Regions from separate parts of the Dendrosporobacter sp. 1207_IL3150 genome, predicted to be linked through region 1. Evidence: riboswitches for the same ligand, from Rfam matches in the RefSeq annotation. Region 1 holds a riboswitch; the other holds the start of a gene.

Region 1 (5,312 bases):
TTTAACACAGTCTGAAAAAATTACGGATATCCATATAGCTGAAGCAATACAATTACGTAGTAATAATTGCAATTTACACTAACGGGGGTGGTTTTCTGTATCATTTATTAAAGCCTAATTGTATTGCTAAATCGCTGCATGATATCGAATTAGAACTATTAAAGAAAAAAGGTATAAAGGGTGTTATTTTTGATTTGGATAACACAATTATTGCTTGGGATAGTCCTAGTATGCAGCCAGAAATAATTTCGTGGATAGGCAGTTTACTTGAGCAAGATTATCGGATTTGCTTATTATCCAATAATATGACTCACAGGGTTAAAAATATTGCCGAGCTATTAGGTGTTCCTTATGTCCCCAAAGCTTATAAGCCAGCTAAAACTGGATTTCGCCGGGCAATCGCCCAACTAAAACTCAAACCGTCTGAAATAGCCGTTATAGGAGATCAGCTATTTACAGATGTTCTCGGGGGCAACAGACTCGGTCTATTTACAATCTGGGTAGCACCGCTTAGTACAAATGAATTTATCGGGACCAAGATTACTCGGAAATTAGAGAAATTGACTGTTCGTTTATTGAAGTTCAAAGGGATTATTAAATAAACGTACTAAAGAAACAGCTATTATTCAATAGCTGTTTCGAATATTTTCCGTATAATACCTTTAGTAGGTACACCTTCATGAACTTTTATGTCATCAATAAAATAGGTAGGCACATAATAATAATCATACTTACTAGCGACACTTGGCTGGACATTCTCATCGATCATTGAGATATCTAAACCAAGATATTTTGGATTTTCCTTTTTAAGTTCCTCCATCCAAGCTAGCGCTCTCTGGCAATGCGGGCACGACCCCATTGTAAACATGAGTATTGGTTTCATATATCCTCCGATTAATTTTGAGTTAATTACGGTTGTAACGCGACTTCACTTAATATTATATGCAGTCACTACTAATAGATATGTCCGTATTACGCATAACGAAAAAGAAATACGCTGAAAATATAAGGGAAAAGACAGTTTAGTTCTTCAGAAATTGGGGGATATCATGGTAGTGATTGAAAGTAGAAATCAAGGAAAGTATTGGGAGTTAGCTATAATTCTGGGTATGGATGAATTAAGACAAATAAATCCTGAATATACCGACACGCAATTATCTATTGATAAAGATAAGTTTTATGATATTGAAAGCTCTTTAGGAGTTGGAACAATAAGACAAGAATTACCTAAAGCTTTTCAGATACCAGATGAAGTAGAGTGGAAGCTGGTTGATGAATTTGGCAAAGAAATTCCCGAAATGAAAATTGGGGATTAAGGTAGGTTATTTCATCTAAAAAGTATAAATAGTAACGGCCTGGAGCGTACTCCAGGCTGTTACTATTTATACATAAATTTCATTAATAAAAAAAACGGCACAAAGATATCCATTAAATTTACATAACTTTGCAGGAAGTTCCCTTAGATTGAAGAAGAATTAGATAACGAAACTGATATTACGAAAGGGTATGGGCGAATGGTAACAGGAAAAACAAAATGTCTTGGAATACTTGGCTGGCCGGTTGAGCACTCATTCTCACCGCAAATGCAAAATGCAGCATTTAAGTCAGCAGGACTTGATTATACATATGTTCCGCTGGCAGTACATCCTGAACAACTTTCAAAGGCTGTCAATGGACTAAAAGCACTTAGTTTTGTCGGAGCCAATGTGACAATTCCGCATAAAGTTACTATAATGTCATACTTAGATGAGCTCGACCAAAGTGCCAAGATGGTTGGAGCCGTTAATACCATTGTTATTAGAGACAATAAAGCTTATGGCCATAATACTGATGCCTGCGGCTTTATTCAGTCACTTTTAAAAAGAGGGGTTACACTTTCTGGTAAGCACGCAGTTATACTTGGAGCTGGCGGAGCTGCCCGTGCCGTAATTTGGGGGTTAATTGAGCAAGGTATAGCGTCCGTTTCAATTGGGGTTCGTAATGTTGAAAAAGCACAGGACTTAATGAATGTTTTTACACCTTTCGCTAATATTAGCGCCTATCAGTGGCCATCGACTAAGTTTGACAGTATAATATCTAACTGCGATATATTAATCAACTCAACTCCGCTCGGCATGTACCCAAATGTCCAAGCCGAACCACAAGTAGATTGGCCAAATTTAACTCGTCCAATTGCAGTATGTGACTTAATATATACACCTACAAAGACTAACTTTCTATTACATGCTGAACAGCAGGGTCATCTTATCATAAACGGAATGGGTATGCTTGTGGAACAAGGGGCAGCGGCTTTTACTCTATGGACTGGGGTTCAGGCACCAACGGAAGTGATGTATGCTGAACTTGCACGTAAAAAAGTGTAAATCTTTGTAAAATTTTATAATAACTTACTGTTGTATTAGCAGGAAGTTCCCCATAAATCGCGAATAACAATTGTGAGAAATAAATATTTATTGGAAGCAATGATATTCAGGACGAATGTGGGCACTTCAAGCCTGAGGGGAGCAAGTAGTGCAACCGGCCAATTAAACATTTGTATGTGTTTAGTTAGTTTTGGTTGCTTTTTTTAATTTTAGGTGGTGAAATTTTGCTTAAGAGCCGTAAGCGATTAGGTGACTTATTAATTGAAGCTAACTTTATGACACAAGAACAGCTTGATAAAGCGCTCGTTGTGCAGAAGAAGACTAATGAACGGCTAGGGAAGGTTTTAATAAACCTTGGCTACGTTACCGAACAAAATATTATTGAAGCCTTGGAATTTCAGCTTGGAGTTCCACATATGCAGCTTTCGGATATTAAGATAAGCCGCGAAATAGCTTCAGCAATTCCCCAGGCTTTAGCAGAGCGATATCAAGTTATTCCCGTTAAAAAAGTCGGCAAAAAGCTCGTTTTAGCTATGGTTGATCCAACTAATTTTTACGCAATTGATGACGTCCGCATGGTTTGCGGCTGTGATATTGAACCAGTTATAGCTTCAGAGCGGGAAATTGTCCAGGCAATTAGTGAATCCTATGGAGTGCAGGAGCTTGTAGAAAAGGTTGTAAGTAAGATTAGTGCCCATGATGTAACTGACATTGCTGAAGTTGAAACCGCAAATGATGCTCCTGTTATAAATGTTGTTAATTCACTAATCAGCCAAGCAATTAAAGAACGAGCTAGTGATATACATATTGAACCACAGGCGACATCGCTTAGAATACGCTATCGTATTGATGGGGTACTGCGAGAGACTGCATCCTTTCCTCCGCACACCCATCCACCCATAGTTTCTAGGATTAAGATTATAAGCGATATGGATATTGCCGAGAAGCGCGTACCACAAGACGGACGCATTAAGTTTCAAGAGGCAGGTCGGGAAATAGATTTACGCGTTTCAACACTACCAACTATTCTAGGTGAAAAAGTGGTAATGAGGATTCTAGATAAAAAAGCGATTATTTTAGATGTTAACAAACTGGGTTTTACCGAAGATAACCAAAAGAGGTTTAAGACCTTAGTTAGTCAGTCATACGGTATGATATTAGTTACTGGTCCAACTGGTTCGGGTAAAACAACAACACTTTACTCTACACTTACCGGACTTAACTTGCCTGGAAAAAATATAATTACTGTTGAAGACCCAGTAGAGTATCGACTCGACGGCATTAATCAAGTGCAGGTAAACTTTAAAGCTGGACTAACTTTTGCCAACGGCCTACGCTCAATTTTGCGCCAAGATCCGAACATTGTAATGGTCGGCGAGATTCGCGACAATGAAACGGCTGATATTGCCGTAAGAGCTGCATTAACGGGTCACTTGGTTCTCAGCACACTGCATACAAATGATGCGCCAGGAGCAATTTCGCGATTACTAGATATGGATGTTGAGCCATTCTTAGTAGCATCATCTGTTCTAGGTGTTGTTGCTCAGCGACTTGTCAGGACTATTTGTCCTGACTGTAAGCAGCCCTATATGCAAACCCCAGACTCACCTGAAGGAATTTTCCTCGGACTCAAAAAAGATGAGCCAGTACTGTTACATAAGGGTATAGGCTGTGCGCGCTGCGGATATACAGGCTATCGTGGACGAATGGCTATTCATGAAGTAATGATTATTGATTCGGAAATTCGCGGTCTTATTAATAAAAGAGTATCTAGTGATGAATTAGGTGCTGCTGCCAGCAGACAAGGTATGCGCACTATGAAGCAAGATGGTATAGACAAAGCTCTTGATGGACTGACAACGATTGAAGAAGTTATGAGGGTAGCGTATTCGGGTATATAGTGGAGGAACCAGCTATATGATGAACGACTTATTACATGAGGCATTTTTACGAAAAGCTTCTGATTTACATATAACAGTTGGTGTACCGCCGGCTTTTAGAGTTAATGGCAGTTTAGTTTTTAGTAATGCGGCACCAAGGTTACTGCCAAATGATACGCTAGCTGCCCTAGAAGCAATAACCACAGAGGAGCAGCGAGCAAAATTTGCGCAGACCGGTGAGTTGGATTTCTCTTACGCAATTGCTGGCCTAAGCAGATTCCGTGTGAATGCTTTTCGGCAACGCGGTTCAACTGCTATTGTCATTCGATTGGTTGCAGATAAGATTCCAACTTTAGAACAGTTAGGACACCCAGAAGTACTTAAAACCATGGCTCTTAAACCTCGCGGACTTGTACTTGTTACTGGCCCGACAGGCAGCGGTAAATCAACAACATTGGCAGCTATGATTAACCTAATAAATTTAACAAGGTCCTGCCATGTGATAACTTTGGAAGACCCGATAGAGTATCTTCATAAACACAATAATTCGATAATTAACCAGCGTGAACTGCACGCCGATACCAGCTCGTTTTCAACTGCATTGAGAGCAGCACTCAGGGAAGATCCTGATGTAATTTTGGTTGGTGAGATGCGTGATCCCGAGACGATTGCGACAGCCATTACAGCGGCTGAAACAGGCCACTTGGTTTTCGCTACGTTGCATACAGGTGATGCTGCTCAAACTATTGACAGGATAATAGATGTCTTTCCTCCCTATCAGCAGCAGCAAATCCGCATTCAGCTATCATTAACTCTTCAGGGTATTGTAGCTCAGCAGCTTCTCCCAAGATCGGATGGGTCAGGGCGAATAGCTGCTCTAGAAATACTTGTAGCAACACCTGCGATAAGAAATCTAATTCGTGAAGGCAAGACTCACCAGATTATTTCAGCCATTCAGACTGGCGGGAAGCTTAATATGCAGTCTATGGATAATGCCCTGCGCAATCTGTACCGCGGCGGCTTGATTTCATACGAAGAAGCCTTGTCTAGAGCCACGGATCAAGACGGT
Region 2 (5,312 bases), on a different contig from region 1:
AGTGGAAGACAATCAACTGCCTCCCACAGGACCTATCTTAGTGATACCGGAAGGCTGATCTTAGGAATGGATTCCACTACTTCCGGCCGATAATAGCCATTATAAAAAATGCCCTACAGCTCTTAAAGTGAACTGTAGGGCATTATTAATTATTTAGTAGTTTTTTCTTTCCCGCCATTCAAAGTTTTTTGCAGCATTTCAGCGGCAGCTTGAACAGCTTTCTTCGTCTTTCCACCAACTACAATATGATATTCTGGTTTCCACCAGGAGCCGCCCGACTTCCCAAAAATAATATTAGTCTGGGGGTATTTTTCTAATGTTTTTTTCACGCTACGAGAAATATGAGATTTAAATAGAAAAAAGACCGACAAGGATAGTTCGCTGCGAACAGGGTTCTGAACACGGTATATTTTATTATCCGCTTTAATTAATGGCTTATCATTCATTTGCATTTGCTTTTCTTGCTTATATTGGTATTGCATGTTTGTCCCCCCTTTTTTATTATATTTTGATTTTATCAGGTATTACCAAGAAAACATATAGCAAATTTTTCAGTTAATCTCATTGCAAAAATATATTCATCAAAAAGGGGCTTTACCTACTGAAGCTTTGTCTTTTATTTACGGGCCACCGCCAGGGAAGAAGCTGCAAGATGCTTTCTAAGTTTTGATACTACAGGCAACACAACAACTGCCGCTACTCCAATCTGAACAAGATTGCCAGGAATAGACGTCATTGGTGCCAGCCAATTACCATAAATAATACCTTCGGCTATATAATAACCGACCACCTTTATGAGACAAGCAGCCGCTAGCGCCATAACATAAGCTGAGAGAGTATGGCGCTTTTCGCATATAGCGCCAACCGTATACCCCATAAGACCGACAATAATCAGAGTAAACGGGGCCCATAAAAACCATCCGCCTATTATATCAAAAATCGCCATACCGATTCCACCCGCCAAAGCGCCGAACCGCCGACCATAGAGAATAGCAATAATAAATAGGGGTACATTTCCCAAATGAACCAATCCGCCGTTAGCGGCAATGGGCAGACGAACATTTACAAAAACTGTACAAATAAAAACGAGGGCAATGCCCAATGCTGCATAAACTAGTTGTTTTGTTTTACTAAAAGATTGCTGTTCCATCCGAGTCTCCTACCTTTCACTAAATGACAATTATTTCTTTTAAAATACTCAAATGCTTCCTACAAATAATATATAAGATAACATAGTAACAATTTTGATGCAACACCCATTACAAAAACGTTCATTCTGTATACAATAAAATATGCTATTTAGATAGTACTATCTTTGAATTTTTCGACTTAGCTAAGCTTCCAGTCTAATAATGGCAAAAACTATATGAACATAAAACATGTTACTAAGAGTTTTTATATAAATAGTTGGAATATCCAAAAATAAAAAATCACGCCTCCTACATCTGCACAGAAAGCGCAACTTTTGTTAACAGATTTGTTTTATCTTTTTCGTATATACTAGCTCAAATAATGCGTCAACAACTCTTGGATCAAACTGTCGTCCCTTTCCTTTGCCTATTATTTCCACAGCTTGTTTAGTACTCATTGCCTTACGATATACTCTATCAGAGGTCAATGCCTCATATACGTCTGCAACAGTGAGAATTCTGGCAATCATAGATATTTCATCTTTCTTTTTACCATTAGGATATCCTTCACCATTATAATGTTCGTGATGATCTAGAATGGCTTCGCTAACCACTTGCAGTCGCTTGATATGCTTTATTGCATTGTACCCGATCTGAGGATGACGCTGTATTATCAAAAACTCAACAGCATTAAGGCGCTCTGGTTTATTTAGAATTGATTCGGGAATCCCTATTTTCCCAATATCATGGAGGATAGCTGCAATACTCAGTTCTTTTAAAACCGCATTATTTAGTCCCATGATTTCACCAATTAATAAGGCTATTCGTTGTACGTTGATACAATGGGTTCCTGTTGACGGGTCTCTAGTTTCGATAAGATGAGCCAATGAGGTTACAATGTCCATTAGAATCTCTGAGTTTTCCTTTTCTAAAAACACTTCTTGCGTTATATCTGTTACTATCTCATAAAGATACTCAATATTTCCACATTCATCCCTAATTGGAATAACTGTTTGTTTTCCGTATATTGTTTTGCTATCTTTCTCGTATTTTATCCTTGTACCATACTGAGGTTTTCCAGAGGCCAGCGCGGTCTGCACAAGGCAATCACAACAAATGTCACCATTGCCTAACACGTCGTAACACTTTTTACCTTGAATTTCACTGAGATTGAATCCTGTAGCACTTTTGACTAATTCGTTGACCTCAATAATAGTAAAGTCTTTCTTTAAAGTCATAACAGCACCTGGCATATGCATAAACAGCGATTTCATCGCATCAAAAGATTCCTTAATTTTAGATTGAGTATTCCTCGCTGCTTTTCGATTTTCAACAAAAGTAGTATATGCAATTAACAAAAGTAGCAAAAAGCTTAAGCTATGTAATAATATAAAAAAATTATTACCATGGTAATCAACCAATTCATGTATTATAGTGCTGAAAATATTAATTGAGACCACCACGAAGCATAATAGTACTGCATTTTTTTTCATCTTAATTCCCTTCACGACCTTCCCAAGCTAGGCTTATGAGCAGAATTACTAGTCACTTTCACATATTAATGCTTTGCCGGTATTCGGCAACCGTCAAAAAACACACCCAGGCGGACCCAGGTGTTACTTAACGAATTAAACAGCAACCTGGCAATCATAGTCTCCACGACCTTAGACCCATAGCTTTGCGTCCTTACCTTTCAGTAAGTTTGCCGAATATTGTCTAATTTTACATTCTACTGTCATCATGTCTATTCCTCTAGGGCAATTGTCCAAAATTAAAACTTAACCCAAATCTTCCACGGATAAAACTAAATAAGTCACCACAATATATTAATAGTGTTCATGACGGTTTATCGCGCTTGATAGGCAAAATTAAAGTGCAGGCAAGATAATACACGATACACGTTAGTATGAAACAATTTAAGACCATATCTTCTAACTAACCCTAACTACGTCAAAGAGTTTTTTAGACACGCTTATGTTAACTAACAAAGTAGCAAGACCAGACGAAATCACTAGTATTAATAAACTGGAGGAGATAATATGTCTAAGCCCGAAACTTATCCTGTAATTGATCCGTCAAATGAACCTATACATGCAAAGGATAACGACCACCATATGCGTGAGCCGAATACCGGATCAAAAAAACTAAGAAATCAGCACCACACTGGCGAGCGTCACGGAGAAGGCTCCTAATTTTGTATTTAATAACGAGTTCATAGAAGAAAATGCCCTCTAGCTCAGCACTGAGCTAGAGGGCAAAACACTTTTATGGAATAGCTAATAAATCAATTGATGTAGCATCTGTAAGTGACTCATACAATCTGAATGCATACTTATATTACTGCTACCTCTATATCACCTATCTAAACATGGCAAAAAAAACACCATCCAAATATTTGGTGGTGTCTTTTCATTGTCATATATTTGTCAGTTTACTTACCTCACAATTAAATTGCGCCAGTTAAGTGAACTAAGTTTAGCACAAATAAAGAAGCTGCAATAAAAACCATTGCGGCTGCGCCAATCTTAAATGCCATAATACCATCCCTTTCTTTACCACATTTTTCAGTCAATACTTAACAATTCATCAAGAAAAGACTGAATATAACAGGAAATGTAACAGAATTTGAAGTAATATATGACTCTTTTATTGTACTCCTGTTAAAAACTTCTTGCAAAGACACTTAAAAGACATTTAGACTGTAACCGGGGTTTAAAATTAGGTAAACTTAAATTAGGTACTATATGATTAAAATAACGCCCGCTTAGTTCTGATTAGAGCCATACCGAGCTTTAAAACTACAAAATCCGACATATTTACAGTATCTGTAAATACATAAACGCACAATGCTTCCACAAATTAGATAGAGGTATGAGAATATAAACCGTTTTGATCTTTTTATTATTTCTCTCTATATTTAAAAATTAGTATAAAATAACACTTAAATAAAATCTCGAATTAGAGGTACTATAAATGGATGAACAATATTATGAAAAACTATTGAACATAAACACCTCAGGGGAACAAAAAATATTCAATGACTCATTGCACTACAACAGATATGAGCCAACCTCCTACTCTGTATTAGAAATATTAGATAAGCATTATAATTTCAAAGCAGAAGATAATATTGTCGACTTTGGCTGCGGAAAAGGAAGGCTTAATTTTTACATAAATCATTTTTTCAACTGCACTGTTACAGGTATAGAAATGAATAACTTCTTCTATAAACAAGCTATGGATAATAGAAAAGATTATCTAAAGAAACACAAAAATAGCATGAACAAAATAAATTTCTTAAATTGCTTTGCAGAAGAATATAATATAAAACCCTCAGATAATAAATTTTACTTTTTTAACCCTTTTTCAATACAAATATTTATTAAGGTTATCGGAAATATTTTGATTTCTGTAGAAAGCTTTGAAAGAACAGCAGACATTATATTGTATTATCCATCGTATGACTATATATACTTTCTAGAAAATACCCCCTTCGTGCTTGTGAATGAAATAAAAATACCTTATCTATATGATAACGACCCTCGTCAAAGTGTTTTAGTGTACAGGCTAGACTATAAAAAATGTACTTAATAAAAAAACCACTATGCGTTCGCATAGTGGTTCTTCTGTAGATAGTGCTTGAAATACTCCACTCTTATATCATGTAACATAAAGTATTCTCGCTGCTAAATGCCAAACGACTAGGTTGTCTTTCATAAATCATATAGGCCATTTCACCGGAGTAGCAAATGACTTTAAAGCCTGTCTGCTGCCAAAAACATATAGACTCTTCGATTGATAGAAGTAGAATGTCGTAAGAACATCTGCTCTTGATCTGTTCTACAAACATTCGACCATAGTTATATCCTTGATGTATAACTGCGATTTCAAGCACGTCAATCCATACGACTTTACCTTCTATATCACATTTTAGCTCTCCGACAACCTCAAAGGGAAATCCCACAGATATAATGCAATATCCTATAAATTCACCCTTTTTATTTGAAGCAATATACATAGTTTTTTTACGCATCTTTGCGTTATTTAGCTCATCTATACTAAAGACAAAAGAATTATTAATTATGTCTAAAACCGCATCAGGAATAATAGTCTCCGGTGATAGCATAATTTCTGATACTTGTAAACCTGGTTCCACCACCCACAAGTTCCCCCTGCTATAAG

The links. Region 1 has a riboswitch for cyclic di-GMP ahead of V6C17_RS00255 (GspE/PulE family protein). Riboswitches for the same ligand answer to the same signal wherever they lie in the genome.
Region 2: another riboswitch for cyclic di-GMP. It lies ahead of V6C17_RS04485 (HD domain-containing phosphohydrolase); the one in region 1 lies ahead of V6C17_RS00255 (GspE/PulE family protein).

What each region holds. Positions count from the first base shown of each region.
Region 1 covers NZ_JBAIYU010000002.1:4,505-9,816, reverse strand. The annotation lists gene V6C17_RS00280 (YifB family Mg chelatase-like AAA ATPase) at 1-82, shown strand, start outside; gene V6C17_RS00275 (YqeG family HAD IIIA-type phosphatase) at 39-602, shown strand; gene V6C17_RS00270 (glutaredoxin family protein) at 623-883, opposite strand; gene V6C17_RS00265 (hypothetical protein) at 1,050-1,316, shown strand; gene V6C17_RS00260 (shikimate dehydrogenase) at 1,515-2,363, shown strand; cyclic di-GMP riboswitch class II at 2,447-2,532, shown strand; gene V6C17_RS00255 (GspE/PulE family protein) at 2,588-4,264, shown strand; gene V6C17_RS00250 (type IV pilus twitching motility protein PilT) at 4,281-5,312, shown strand, end outside.
Region 2 covers NZ_JBAIYU010000010.1:214,442-219,753, forward strand. The annotation lists gene V6C17_RS04475 (hypothetical protein) at 150-482, opposite strand; gene V6C17_RS04480 (ECF transporter S component) at 617-1,150, opposite strand; gene V6C17_RS04485 (HD domain-containing phosphohydrolase) at 1,469-2,623, opposite strand; cyclic di-GMP riboswitch class I at 2,762-2,847, opposite strand; gene V6C17_RS04490 (hypothetical protein) at 3,170-3,322, shown strand; gene V6C17_RS04495 (methyltransferase) at 4,104-4,721, shown strand; gene V6C17_RS04500 (hypothetical protein) at 4,786-5,289, opposite strand.